DNA from 2 places in the Reyranella sp. genome. Region 1 is predicted to be linked to the other one. Evidence: riboswitches for the same ligand, from Rfam matches in the RefSeq annotation. Region 1 holds a riboswitch; the other holds the start of a gene.
The links. Region 1 has a riboswitch for thiamine pyrophosphate ahead of thiC (phosphomethylpyrimidine synthase ThiC). Riboswitches for the same ligand answer to the same signal wherever they lie in the genome.
Positions count from the first base shown of each region.

Region 1 (6,566 bases):
CTCTCCCTCCCCGCTTGCGGGGGAGGTGGCGCGGTAATCCGCGACGGAGGGGGCGTGACGCACCATCTCGCGTCATGCCCCCTCCATCAGCCCAAGACGCTGACACCTCCCCCGCGAGCGGGCTATCGTATTCACACATCGTAGTTGCGCGGGAGGCAGAACGTCGATTCCCTGAAGCCGTTTTGGCGATGGGAGAAGTCGATGTCTGTTGTGGAGTACGGACTGGGGCGGTTTGGCGACCGCCGCCTGGAAAAAGGGGGGCCTGCCTGCACGCGGCTCTGGTTGGCGATCCTGGGTCTTGCATCCGTCGGCTTGGCGGCACGCGGGCCCGTGAGATTCAGTTCACCCGCTTTCTGCGCAACCGGTCGGTGACGGCCGGGGCGATGTCGCGGCACGCCGGTGCGCTGACGGCGCAGCGCGTCGCAGGGCGCGATGTTGTCGCGATCCAGGATACCAGCGAACTGGTGCTGGGCGGCCGTCGGGCCCGGCAGGCGGGCTATGGCGCGGTCGGCAAGGGCGGTGTGCTGAGCGGTTTGCTGCTTCATCCGGTGCTGGCAGTGGAAGCGGGGAGCGGCGGACTGCTCGGCCTGGTGTCGATGCAGGTGTGGAACCGCGGCCGGGCCGAGTTGGCGCCGCGGCGCCGACGGACGACGGCGGCCAAGGAGTCGCGTCGCTGGATCGAGGGAGCGCAGCAGGCCGGCGAGGTTCTGGCCGAGGCGCGCTGCATCACGGTGGTATCGGACCGCGAGAGCGACTTTTACGAGCTGTTCGCGCGCCGGCCGGCGAACGTGCATCTGATCGTGCGCGCCTGCCAGAACCGGCGGATCGAACGGCTGACCGAAGAGCCGGCGGACGGCTTGCTGTTCGGGATGATTGACGGCCAACCCGAGCAGGGCCGCTTCGCCACGACCATCCCGGCCGCCCCCGGACGAGCAAAGCGTCACGCTGAACTGGCCCTGCGCTTTGCGCCGGTGGCTCTGCGCCGGCCATTGCATGGCGCCGATCCGGCATTGCCTGCGACAGTCGGCCTGACGCTGGTCGATGTCCGCGAGATCTCGACACCGCCCGACGGCAAGCCGATACATTGGCGACTGCTGACGACCCATCCGGTCGCAGAGTGCGGCCAGGTACGGCGCGTCATTGACCTGTATCGCCAGCGCTGGACCATCGAGGAGTTCTTCCGCACCCTCAAGACCGCTGGCTTCGACATCGAAGACGCCGACATCGGCGAGCCGCAGGCCATGATCAACTTCGTCGCCGCCGCCACGATTGCCTCCGTAACAATCAAGCAACTCGTGCAGGCCCGCGACGGCAACACCGATCGACAGCTTGGCGATGCCTTCGATCCCGACGACCGGCCCATCCTCGAGGCCGTCTCGGCAAGGCTCGAAGGCAAGACTGCGCGCCAACGCAATCCCCATCCCACAGGCAGCTTGGCCTTCGCTGCTTGGGTCATCGCCCGCCTCGGCGGCTGGACCGGCTACTACGGTAAGCCCGGGCCAAAGCTCATGCGCATCGGTCTCGCAAAGTTCAACGACATCAAATACGGCACCACCCTCGGGCTTCGAAATGTGTGAATCCAACAGCGCGAGCGGGGGAGGGAAGCTTAAGTAAGAAAGCGAGCGTCCTTACCGACGCTCAGTCCGCAGCTTTGTCCGGCACGACATAGAGCTCGTTGCCGCCGGCTTTGAACTTGGCGCTCATCTCGTCCATGCCCTTCTTCGCATAGTCGCGGATGTCCTGGGTGATGCGCATGGAGCAGAACTTCGGCCCGCACATCGAGCAGAAGTGCGCCGTCTTGTGCGCGTCCTTGGGCATGGTCTCGTCGTGGAACTTCTCCGCTGTCGCCGGATCGAGAGAGAGGTTGAACTGGTCGATCCAGCGGAAGTCGAAGCGCGCCTTGGAGAGCGCATCGTCGCGCAGCCGCGCCGCGGGATGGCCCTTGGCGAGATCGGCGGCGTGGGCGGCGATCTTGTAGGTGATCACGCCGACCTTCACGTCATCCTTGTCGGGCAGGCCGAGATGCTCCTTGGGCGTGACGTAGCAGAGCATCGCCGTGCCGAACCAGCCGATCATGGCGGCGCCGATGCCCGAGGTGATGTGGTCGTAGCCCGGCGCGATGTCGGTCACGAGCGGTCCGAGCGTATAGAACGGCGCCTCGCCGCACTCCCTGAGCTGCTTGTCCATGTTGGCCTTGATCTTGTGCATCGGCACATGGCCGGGGCCTTCGATCATGACCTGGCAGCCCTTGTCCCAGGCGACCTTGGTCAGCTCGCCCAGCGTCGTCAGCTCGGCGAACTGCGCGGCATCGTTGGCGTCGGCATTGCTGCCCGGGCGCAGGCCGTCGCCCAGCGAGAACGACACGTCGTACTTGCGCATGATGTCGCAGATGTCGCCGAAATGCTCGTAGAGGAAGCTCTCGCGGTGCTCGGTCAGGCACCATTGCGCCATCATCGAGCCGCCGCGGCTCACGATGCCGGTGACCCGGCTCGCGGTCAGCGGCACATGCGCCAGCCGCACGCCGGCATGGATGGTGAAATAGTCGACGCCCTGCTCGGCCTGCTCGATCAGCGTGTCGCGGAAGACTTCCCATGAGAGCTTCGTCGGATCGCCGCCGACCTTCTCCAGCGCCTGGTAGATCGGCACGGTGCCGATCGGCACCGGCGAGTTACGCAGGATCCATTCGCGCGTGTCGTGGATGTTGCGGCCGGTCGACAGGTCCATGATCGTGTCGGCGCCCCAGCGGATCGCCCACACCATCTTTTCGACCTCCTCCTCCATCGAGGAGGTGACCGCCGAGTTGCCGATGTTGGCGTTGATCTTCACCAGGAAATTGCGGCCGATGATGATCGGCTCGAGCTCGGTATGGTTGATATTGGCTGGGATGATGGCGCGGCCGCGCGCGATCTCGTCGCGCACGAATTCCGGCGTGATGAACTCGGGCAGCGATGCGCCGAAGCTTTCGCCATCGGCCAGCCGCTCCTTCGCGAGCTCATGCGCCTGCTTGCGGCCAAGGTTCTCGCGCGTGGCGACGTAGATCATCTCCTTGGTGATCACGCCGGCCTTCGCCCATTCGTATTGCGTGATCTTGTGGCCGTCGAGGCCGCGTATCGGGCGCGCCAGGTTCGGGAACGGTTGCAGCGCCGAGGCCTTCACGTTGCCGTTGTCGATCGGCTGGATCGGCCGGCCGTCATATTCCTCGACGCCGCCGCGCCCGAGCACCCAGCCGCGCCGCACCGGCGCGAGACCCTTGCGGACATCGATCGAGACCGTGGGATCGGTGTAGGGGCCCGTGGTGTCGTAGACCCGAACCTTCGGCTCGGCCGGCGAGGAGAGCGTGATCTCGCGCAGGGGCACGCTGATGTCGGGTGCCGCGTCGGGCGTCACGTAGATTTTTTGCGAGGCCGGCAGCGGGCCGGTGGTGACCTTGGGGGTCGAGATGATGGTATCCATGACGAGGATCTCCCGTGGCTAGAGGCGGACGGAGACCCGGTGTTGTCGTGCAAAGGAGGCATCCTGTCCCTTCGCCGGCATGACCCGGATCAGGTTCAAAGGGTCACCGCGCTGCTCTGGCGAGCGGTCGGTATCTCAGCCCCCTGTCAGGGCACCCCTTGGACAGACGCCATCTTAGACCCATGCGTGCGGGAATGGAAACCCCCACGATTTCATCGCCACCGATGCGCTCCGCATGCAACACAACCTTTGGTTAATGGCGATTCATATTCTTCGCGATATGTTATTGGCTCGCCGACCCGCCAATGGTGATCAACCTTGAACTATCGTGTCGATGGAGCAGCTTGAATGTGGCGCGCTCTCGGCTTTGCCGTACTCGTCGTGGCCGGAACGGCATCTGCTCTGGTGGTTAAGCTCTTCTACATCCCTGCCATTTTCATCATTGTGCTGCGTCTCCTTCTGCCACCGATGCCGCACCCGTGTTATACAGAGACTCTCGATCGACAGAATGGGATAGGCGGCTACGACTTCGAGATCAGCGATACGAGCTGCAAGACTTTCGCGGCAGATGAAGCTGTAACCATCTTCGTGACCCGGCCGGGAGATCCCCGGAAAACGGCACTGTTCAAGTACACGCCTGGCGACGAACACCCCGTCATTACCCTTACTGACCCACATACGATAACAATATCGGCCCGGCACGTAAGCTCGATCCATTTCCGCAAGAGCGGCTGGGCCGACATGTCGGTCCGCTATGACCTGGCCGCCATTGAATTTCCCGAGAAATACCCGGACTGGGTCCATCGCCGTCAGGAATACTTCCTGTGCCGGCTATTGGAGAAGCAATACATATCCGACTGGGACGAATGCTCGCCTTATGCGACGGACGATCATCTCTTTCGTCCCAAGTAACTCGTCCTGTCTGTGGCTAGACGACCTTCGCCGCGCGCATCTCCGCGATCTCGGCCGCGGAATAGCCCGCCGCGCGCAGCACTTCGTCGGTGTGCTCGCCGAGCTTGGCGGGCGGGCGCTCGACGGAGCCGCCGTCATGTTCCATTCGGAAGCCCGAGCCCACCACGGTAATCGGTCCGTGCTCGGTCTCGACCGTCTGCATGATGGTGCGATGGCCGAAATGGTCGAGCTTGACCGTCTCGGGAATGGTGAGCACGCGGCCGGCGGGAATGTCGTTCTTGGCAAAGATATCGGCCCACTCCGCCGAGGTGCGCTGCTTCATCACCTCTTCAATGATCTCGTGCAGCGCCTTGTTGTTGGCGATGCGGGTCGGCCAGTCCTTGAACTGCGGATCGGCGGTGGCATCGGCGCGGCCGAGCTGCTTCATCAGGCGCTGGAACTGCGGGTCGGTCATCACCGCCAGCACCATCCAGCCGTCCTTGGTCTTGAACAGGTTGCCGGTCGGCTTGCGCGTCACCGAGAGGTTCTGCGCCTGCTCGTGCACCCGGCCGGTCATCATGTGCTCGGTGAACTGCTGGGCGAGGAAGCCCGTCACGGCGTCGATCATGGCGACGTCGACTAGCTGGCCCTTGCCGGTGTGCGTGCGCTGGTAGAGCGCGGAGGCCACGCCGAACGCGCCGGTGAATCCGGACATCACGTCGGCGCCGGCGAAGCCCACGCGGGTCGGCCCGTTGGACGGGAAGCCGGTGATCGACATCAGCCCGGACATCGCCTGGATCATGCCGTCGAACGCCGCCGTCGCCTTGTCGGGACCGACCTGGCCGAAGCCCGAGACCGCCGCGTAGATCAGGCGCGGATTGATCTCTTTCAGCGTGTCGTAGCCGATGCCGAGCTTGTCCATCACGCCGGGACGGAAGTTCTCCATCACGACGTCCATCTTCGGCACCATGCGCTTGATGACCTCGATCGCCCTGGGCTGCTTGAGGTCCATGGTGATCGAGCGCTTGCCGGCATTGACCGCCACCCAGGGCGCCGCGAGACCGCGCTTTTCCCAAGCGTCGGCGCGGTTGCCGAAGCGCATGTCGTCGCCTTCGCGCGATTCGACCTTGATCACGTCGGCGCCGAGCAGGGCGAGCTGATAGGAGGCGTATGGCCCTGCGAGAACACGCGTGAAATCGAGGATCTTCACGCCGGCAAACGGCTTACTCATGGTCCAATCCTAGGCGACGCCCGCCTTCTTGCGCTGCTCCAGCGCGGTCTGCTTGATCTTGTCGTTTTCGGCGCGGCGCCTGGCGACTTCCTCGGCCGGCATGCGGGCAACGTTGTTGTAGTCGTTCTTCCAATCGCCGTCCTCGGTCCAGCGCAGCGGCGACTGCACCGTGGTGCGCGGGCCCACCGCGCTCTCCAGCACCTTCAGTGCGAGGTCGAGCGTGAAGCGCTGGGTGTCGGGCTCGTGCGGCTTGCCCGCCGAATTGCCGAGCGGGAAGTCGCTGAACAGGAAGCGCGGCACGCCGGCCCATTCGACGATGTCCTTGGCGGCTCCCATGACGACGGTCGGGATGCCGTTCCGTTCGAGGTAGCGAGCGACCAGACTCACGGTCTGGTGACAGACGGGTCAAGTCGGGACGAGCAGCGCGGCGTCGACCTGGTCCTGCCGGCAGCGCGCCAGGATCTCCGGCGCGTCGGTCTCGAGCGTGACCCGCTGGCTGCGGTTGGTCGGTGCGCCGTGGAAGCGCTTGGCCAGGGTGAAACGCCCTTGGCCAGCAAACTCGCGCATCAGCGGCAGCGGGAACCAAGTTCCGGAGTCCTTGGCCGTGGTGTGCTTGCGGTCGTAGCCGATATGGCTGATTCGCGTGTCGTGATCGATCGATGTGTCGCCGGAATAGACCGTGTAGAACTTGGCCCCTGCATTGTAGAGCGCACCCGGCCCCTGATCGCCCTTGTCGGGCTGGTAGGGCGCCGCGGTGGTGATCAGCGCCAGCGTACTGTCCTTCAGCGGCTTCTTGAGCGGCGTGAACGGCGCATCGACATAGTGGGCCCAGCGGTAGGGATTGTCGTATCCCAGCGCCACGTAATAATCGCGCGTACGTCGCATGTAGTCGATCGGCGCGTCGAACTCGGGTGCGAAGTCGGTAGTGTCGGCCATGGCTGGAAAGTGCGACTGGCCGGGCGCGAAGTCAAATTCCCGTCAAACGACAGTT
Region 1 is NZ_OZ257242.1:865,933-872,498, reverse strand. Features, by position in the region: gene ACQY8M_RS04280 (IS4 family transposase) at 384-1,577, shown strand; gene thiC (phosphomethylpyrimidine synthase ThiC) at 1,639-3,453, opposite strand; TPP riboswitch at 3,502-3,622, opposite strand; gene ACQY8M_RS04270 (hypothetical protein) at 3,802-4,365, shown strand; gene ACQY8M_RS04265 (CaiB/BaiF CoA transferase family protein) at 4,382-5,575, opposite strand; gene ACQY8M_RS04260 (glycine reductase) at 5,585-6,511, opposite strand.

Region 2 (6,566 bases), 350 kb from region 1:
CCAGCACCCCCACGGTGGCGCAGGTGCCGCCGTCGACCGAGACCTCGGGAAACACCGCGCGATAGCTCGGGCCGCCGCCGCAGAAGACGCCGGCGTAGCCCGTCAGCGCGATCACCGAGGCGGAGACCAGCGGTTTGGCCGCCGCGTGGCAGGCATCGCTCAGGATGTAGGTCACGGCGAAGCTGTCGGCGGCGTCGACGATCACGTCGGCATCGGCCACGAGACGCGTTGCATTCTGTGGCGTCAGACGCTCGACGACGGCGTCGATAGCGATGCCGGGATTGAAGCGCAGCAGCCTCGCCTGCGCCGCTTCGGCCTTCGGCTTGCCGATGTCGTCCATGCCATAGAGCGGCTGGCGATGGAGGTTGGTCTCCTCGACCGTGTCGTGATCGACGATCGTGATACGTCCAACACCGGCGCCGGCGAGATATTGCAGCACCGGACAGCCGAGCCCGCCCGCGCCGACCACCAGCACCGACGCCGCCGCGAGACGCGCCTGCCCTGCCGCGCCGACTTCGGCGAGGATCGTCTGCCGGGCGTAACGATCGGTCATGCGGCCACTCGCGTCGCGGCGATCCACGCCCTGGCCTGCGCGATGGGATCGGGGTTGTTCACGATGTCGCCCACCACGGCGGCCGAATCGGCGCCGGCCTTGAGGCAGAGCAGCGCGCGGTCGAGGGTGAGGCCGCCGATCGCGACCAGCGGCCGGTTGCCGATCAGCTTCTTCCATTCGCCGAGGCGGTCGAGCCCCTGCGGCGCCCACGGCATCTTCTTCAGCGCCGTCGGCCAGACCGGTCCGAGCGCCACGTAATCCGGGTCGACGGCGAGGCCCTTCTCCAGCTCGGCGTGATCGTGGGTGCTGACGCCGAGCTTCAGGCCCGCGCGACGGATCGCCTTCACATCGGCGTCGACGAGATCCTCCTGGCCGAGATGCACCCAGCTGCAGCGCTCGTCGATCGCGATCTGCCAGTAGTCGTTGACGATGAGATCGGCGCCGTGGCGCGTGCAGACCGCTTGCGCCTCGCGCACCTGGCGGCGCAATTCGGCGTCCGGCTGATCCTTGATGCGGAGCTGCACGAACTTGGCGCCCGCCGGCACCAGACGCGCCACCCAGCTCGAATCGGGGACGACGGGATAGAATGGATCGATCATGGTTAGTCTCCCAACGCAGCCTTGCCGAACACCGGCGTGGACGGCGCCGCCATGTCGCGCGGCTCGAGCGGCCGGGCAGCGAAGGCCATGCGGCCGGCTTCAATCGCCAAGGCGAAGGCCTTGGCCATCGCAACGGGATCGCCGGCCTCGGCCACCGCCGTGTTGAGCAGCACGGCGTCGTAGCCCAGCTCCATCGCCGCCGCGGCATGCGACGGCACGCCGAGCCCGGCATCGACCACCAGCGGTATGTCCGGGAAATGCGCGCGCATCGCCTTGAGACCGTAGGCGTTGTTCAGGCCGCGCGCTGAGCCGATCGGCGCGCCCCACGGCATCAGCACCTTGCAGCCCGCCTCGACCAGCCGGTCGGCCACCGAGAGATCCTCGGTCGTGTAGGGGAAGACATCGAAGCCTTCCTCGTTCAGCACCTTCGCCGCTTCGACCAGGCCGAACACGTCGGGCTGCAGCGTCTCGTCGTCGCGAATGACCTCGAGCTTGATCCACGGCGTATCGAACAACTCACGTGCCATGTGCGCGGTCGTCACCGCCTCCTTCACGCTGTGGCAGCCGGCCGTATTGGGCAGCACGCGCACACCGAGCGCGCGGATGATCGACCAGAAGCCCTGTCCGCTGCGCTCGCTGCCCGCCTCGCGGCGCAGCGACACGGTCACCACCTCGGCCTCCGATGCCTTGATCGCGTCGACCAGCACCTTGGGCGAGGGATAGCGCGCGGTCCCGAGCAGCAGGCGCGAGGACAGCTCGACTCCATAGAACGTCATGGTCAGCCTCCCTGCATCGGCGCCACGACCTCGATCTTGTCGCCGTCGCTGAGCTCGACTTTCGGGCGTGCGGGCGCGGCGACGAAGCGGCCGTTCACCGCCGTCGCGATCTTCTTGCCGCCATAGCCCAGCGCGTCCAGCGCCAGCGCCAGGGTGGCAGGCTCGATGTCATGCCGATCGCCGTTCACGAAGATCTGCATCGGTCTTCTCCAGGTCCATTGCCGACGCCATGTCAGCGGCTTGTCGTGCCATGGCCGGCCCAAGCAGGAAGCCATGGCGGTAGAGGCCGTTCACATGCAGCGAGCGCGAGGCACGCCGCACGGCCGGCAGGTTGTTGGGAAAGGCGGGCCGCAGGTCCGCGCCCAGCTCGAGGATCTCGGCCTCGCCGAACGCCGGATGCAGCGCATAGGCCGCGTTCAGCAGCTCGACGGTCGAGCGCACGCTCGCGCCGCCGCGCGTCTCGCTCTCGATGGTCGTCGCGCCGATCATGAACACACCGCCGCCGCGCGGCACGATGTAGAGCGGGATGCGCGGATGCAGCAGCCGCACCGGCCGCGACAGCGACACCTCGCGCGAGCGGATCACCACCATCTCGCCGCGCACGCCGCGCAGATCGGGCAGCACGTCACGCGCCGCGAGCCCGCGGCAATCGACGACCAGGTCGGCCTTGGTCGCCGTCGCCTGCATGTCGACGCCGAAGCGGATCGCGACCTTCTGCCGCTTCAGGAGATCGGCCAGCGCCGGCAAGGCGCGGCGTGGATCGAGATGTGCCTCTTGGCGGAAGAACAGCGCGCGGCGGAAGCGGCCGGCGAGGTCGGGCTCGAGCGCACCGATGCCCGCCTCGTCGAGCCACTCGTAATTCGACGTGCGCTCGGCGAAGCGCGGCAACTCCGTCGCGTCGCGCGGCAACGCCAGGACCAGGCTGCCATTGTGCGTCGTGCCGGGGAAGCGCCGCGCCCACCAGTCGATCGACGGCGCGCCCAGGGTCAGCACCGCCTCGTCGGCCGACGCGCGTTCGCACCACGGCGCCAACATGCCCCCGGCCATCCATGAGCAGGCGCCGTCGCCCAGCGCGCGGCCGCGTTCGATCACCTCGACGGCGAAACCGCGCTCGCTGAGCTCGAGCGCCGTGGCTAGGCCCGCGACGCCCGCTCCGACAACAGTGACATTCAATGGTCTCAACGTGCTGCTCCCGTTCCTTCGCCGGCATGACCCGGATCAGGTTCAAAGGGTTCAGCCCCACCGGCTGTCTCAGACCGGCTCCTGCGGAAACCGGACACCCCTCGGACGTCGACAAAACAAACTGCCGACAGCGCCTGCTGTCAAGCGGCCTGCGGCCGCCAGGCGATGACACCCTCCGTCCTGGCCCGCACCTCCGGCGAGGCCAGGCAGGTGGCGACGGCCTCGTAGCCCGGCGTACCGGGATATGGGGCGACATAGACCGGAGGGCTATGGTTGGCGGGACAGAAAATGATCGCTTCATCGCTGCCGACCGCCGCCAGATCGAGGATCGCGTTCGAGCGGGTGAGCATGAAGATCGGCCGGCCGGCCGGTCCACGGCGCCGCAGATGGGCGATCGTTGCCTCCTGGGTGCCGTGGTCCAGCCCCTGTTCGATCATGTCGACGACCAGGATGGCCGGGCCACCCGCCTCCAGTCCAGCGATCAGGGCGATGAGGGCGTCCGATACCGTGGCGCCATCCTCCACTAGCCAGGCCAACGTCCGCTCGACCTTGGCGTCGACGGGACTGCGCACCGATCGGTCGAGAAAGGCCGCATTGGGCAGGGTTTCGGCCAGACGCTGCGCCAGCCGTGTCTTGCCACTGCCCAGCGGGCCGACGATGTAGTTCAGGGGCCGTACCCGTCCCAATTCGAACCGCTCGCCGCCCCAGGGATAGGGAAGGTCGAAAGCGACCGTGGGTTCGGAATCCCGTGCCGCCAGGCACGCCAGGTCGCCGACCGTCGGAGTTTCGCCGCGAGCGAGATTCTCGCGCAAGCTTCCGACCGTCTCGATGGTCGCGACGAGCTGGCGCAACCGGTCCTCGAGGGCGGCCTGATGCGTGGCCAGCGCGGATTCGAGGCCGCGCGGATCGCCGTTCAACACCCGCGCCACCTGGGCGAGACTGAAGCCGAGAGCCCGCAGCGCCGCAATCTCTCGCGCACGACTCATCTCGTTGGGACCATAGGCCCGCCATCCGGCCGCGCTGCGGATCGGCGCGATCAAGCCCCGTTGCTCGTACAGCCGCAGCGCTTTTGCCGACACGCCGAGCCGGCTGGCGGCTTCGGACGCGTTCAAGAAAGCGGCGGAAGAGTCCATGGATCGCCTCTCGATTGTTCGACCGCCCCTCCTTATCGAGGCTGCCCCAAGGGCCGAGTCAATATCGCGGACAATCGCACGTGAACCAAAAACGTCGTCATCCCGACCGGAGCGAAGCGGAGTGGAGGAACCTTATTCATAGACTTCTGCCGATATGAACAGCTCCCTCAACTCCGCTTCGCTTCGGTCGGGATGACGGGAAAGTTGGTGTTCCTTCTTCAGTCGACTGTCGCAAAATGCGAAGACTCCCCGAAGCCCTCGCTGTCGGGTCGGCGCACCAGCGTCTGGAAGTCCTCCATCAGCGCGCGCGTCATCGGGCCGACTTGGAAGCGCCGATCGTCGATCGCCCCGACCGGCACGAGCTCGGCGGCGGTGCCGCAGAGGAACACCTCGCTCGCGTCGTCGAGCTCCTCGGGCATCACGGCGCGCTCCTCGACCGACCAGCCGCGCTTGTCCGCCATCCCCATCACCGCGCGCCGGGTGATGCCGTCGAGGAAGTTCTCGACCTTGGGCGTGACCAGCTTGCCGCCCATCGCCAGGAAGATGTTGGCGCCCGTCGATTCGGCCAGCCGTCCCTGCCAGTCGAGCATCAGCGCATCGTCGAAGCCCGCCTTGAGCGCGCGGTCCTTCTCGATGCCACAGATGACATAGAGACCCGCCACCTTGGCGCCGCCAGGAGCCATGTCGGGGCCGGGCCGCCGGTACTTGGCCATGGTGACGTTGATGCCGCCGGGCTTCACCTGCACCGACAGGCGGCCCTCCTGCGCCCACGGCGCGATGGCGAGATGCACCGTCGTGCCGATCGCCGACACGCCCAAGACCTCCGAGCCGCGCCAGGCGATCGGGCGGATGTAGCCCGAGGTCAGGTTGTTGGCCTTCACGACGGCGCGCGTCGCGTCCTCGATCTCCGTGCGCGACCACGGCAGGTCGTAGTCGAGCAGCCGGGCCGAGTTCTTGAGGCGGGCACTATGCGCGGCGAGGCGAAAGACCCGGCCGTCATAGATGCGCTCGCCTTCGAAGACGGCCGAGCCGTAATGCAGGGCGTGGGTCAGGACATGGGCCTTGACCTCGCGCCACGGCAGCAGCTCGCCGTCGAACCAGATGAAACCGTCGCGGTCTTCCATATTTGCGGACATTGCTGAGGCTCCTTTCGATTGATTCCAAACAGGTCGTTTGAAACCGCCACAACGCAACATTCGCGATCAATAGGTCAGTATTATTGTCCTTGTCAAGGAGGCTGCCTCAGAAGCGCTCCGATCACTCGGGGGTTGAACAGGCTCCGGAACGACGCGGTGCCGCCGAGCACGTTCATGAGCCGCTGCGTCATATCGGGCTGAGCGGCGATCGCCCGGTAAAGCGCCGCCTGCGGCTGCGGATCCTTCAGCGCGGCGGACATCAGCGTGTATTCGAAGACCGCGCCGGTCTTCTCGCGAAGCGCCTCCTGGTAGCCAGCGAGCGCACTGTCGAGGTCGGCGGCGAGTCCATCGTGAACTGCATCGGCCAAAAGTTCGGCACCAAGGAAGGCGTCGCCGATGCCCATCCCGGTCAACGGATCGCGATGGTAGGCGGCATCGCCAACCAGTGCCCAGCCGGGCCCGGCGCAGTCGCGATAGAAGTTGGGCAGCCGGTGCGTGCCCTTGAACGAGGTCTCGCGCCGGCCGCGCTGCACGCGCGCCAGCAGCGACGGATCGAGGCCCGCGAGATATGTGGCCTCCACGTCGGCGCGATAGGCGGACCAATCACCGTTGGCGCGGCCGACCCAGAGGCAGGTGAGGCCGTCATGCGTCGGAAAGACCAGAATGTCGCGGGCCTCGCGCAGGAAGAACTCGACGCCATCGACGGGCACGCCGCTCCAGTAGGCGTAGAAGCCGCAGGTCAGCGACGGATGCGAGCGGGCCATGGCCGCCCCCACCATGCCGGCGACACTGGAGTTCAAACCATCGGCACCGACCACGAGCGAAGCGCGCACGTCGATCGTCTCGCCGGCGGCGCCCACCGCGCGCACGCCGACGACGCGGTCGCCGTCGCGGATGACCTCGCGCACCAGCGTCGCTTCCCTCACCTCCGCACCGGCCGCGCGCGCCGCATCGACCAGCAGCTTGTCGAGCACGGTGCGCCGTGGGCAGTACATCACCGACGTGCCGTCGACCGCTTCGGGCCGACCGCGCAGGGATACCGGGCCGGCGTGCATGGTGACCGTCTCGATCGGCGGGCACCCGGTCGCCGCGAGCGCATCGAGCAATCCCCAGCGCGCCAGCGCCGCGGTGGTGCGCGGCCACAGGAAGTGCGTCGATATCGTGTCGCTGGGAAAGCGCGCGCGATC
Region 2 is NZ_OZ257242.1:519,625-526,190, forward strand. Features, by position in the region: gene ACQY8M_RS02555 (ThiF family adenylyltransferase) at 1-553, opposite strand, end outside; gene ACQY8M_RS02560 (thiamine phosphate synthase) at 550-1,152, opposite strand; gene ACQY8M_RS02565 (thiazole synthase) at 1,155-1,928, opposite strand; gene thiS (sulfur carrier protein ThiS) at 1,931-2,128, opposite strand; gene thiO (glycine oxidase ThiO) at 2,097-3,101, opposite strand; TPP riboswitch at 3,107-3,222, opposite strand; gene ACQY8M_RS02580 (MerR family transcriptional regulator) at 3,251-4,243, opposite strand; gene ACQY8M_RS02585 (branched-chain amino acid aminotransferase) at 4,462-5,379, opposite strand; gene ACQY8M_RS02590 (NAD(P)/FAD-dependent oxidoreductase) at 5,472-6,566, opposite strand, start outside.
Region 2: it holds a riboswitch for thiamine pyrophosphate, as region 1 does, so the genes downstream of both, thiO (glycine oxidase ThiO) here and thiC (phosphomethylpyrimidine synthase ThiC) in region 1, are expected to answer to the same signal.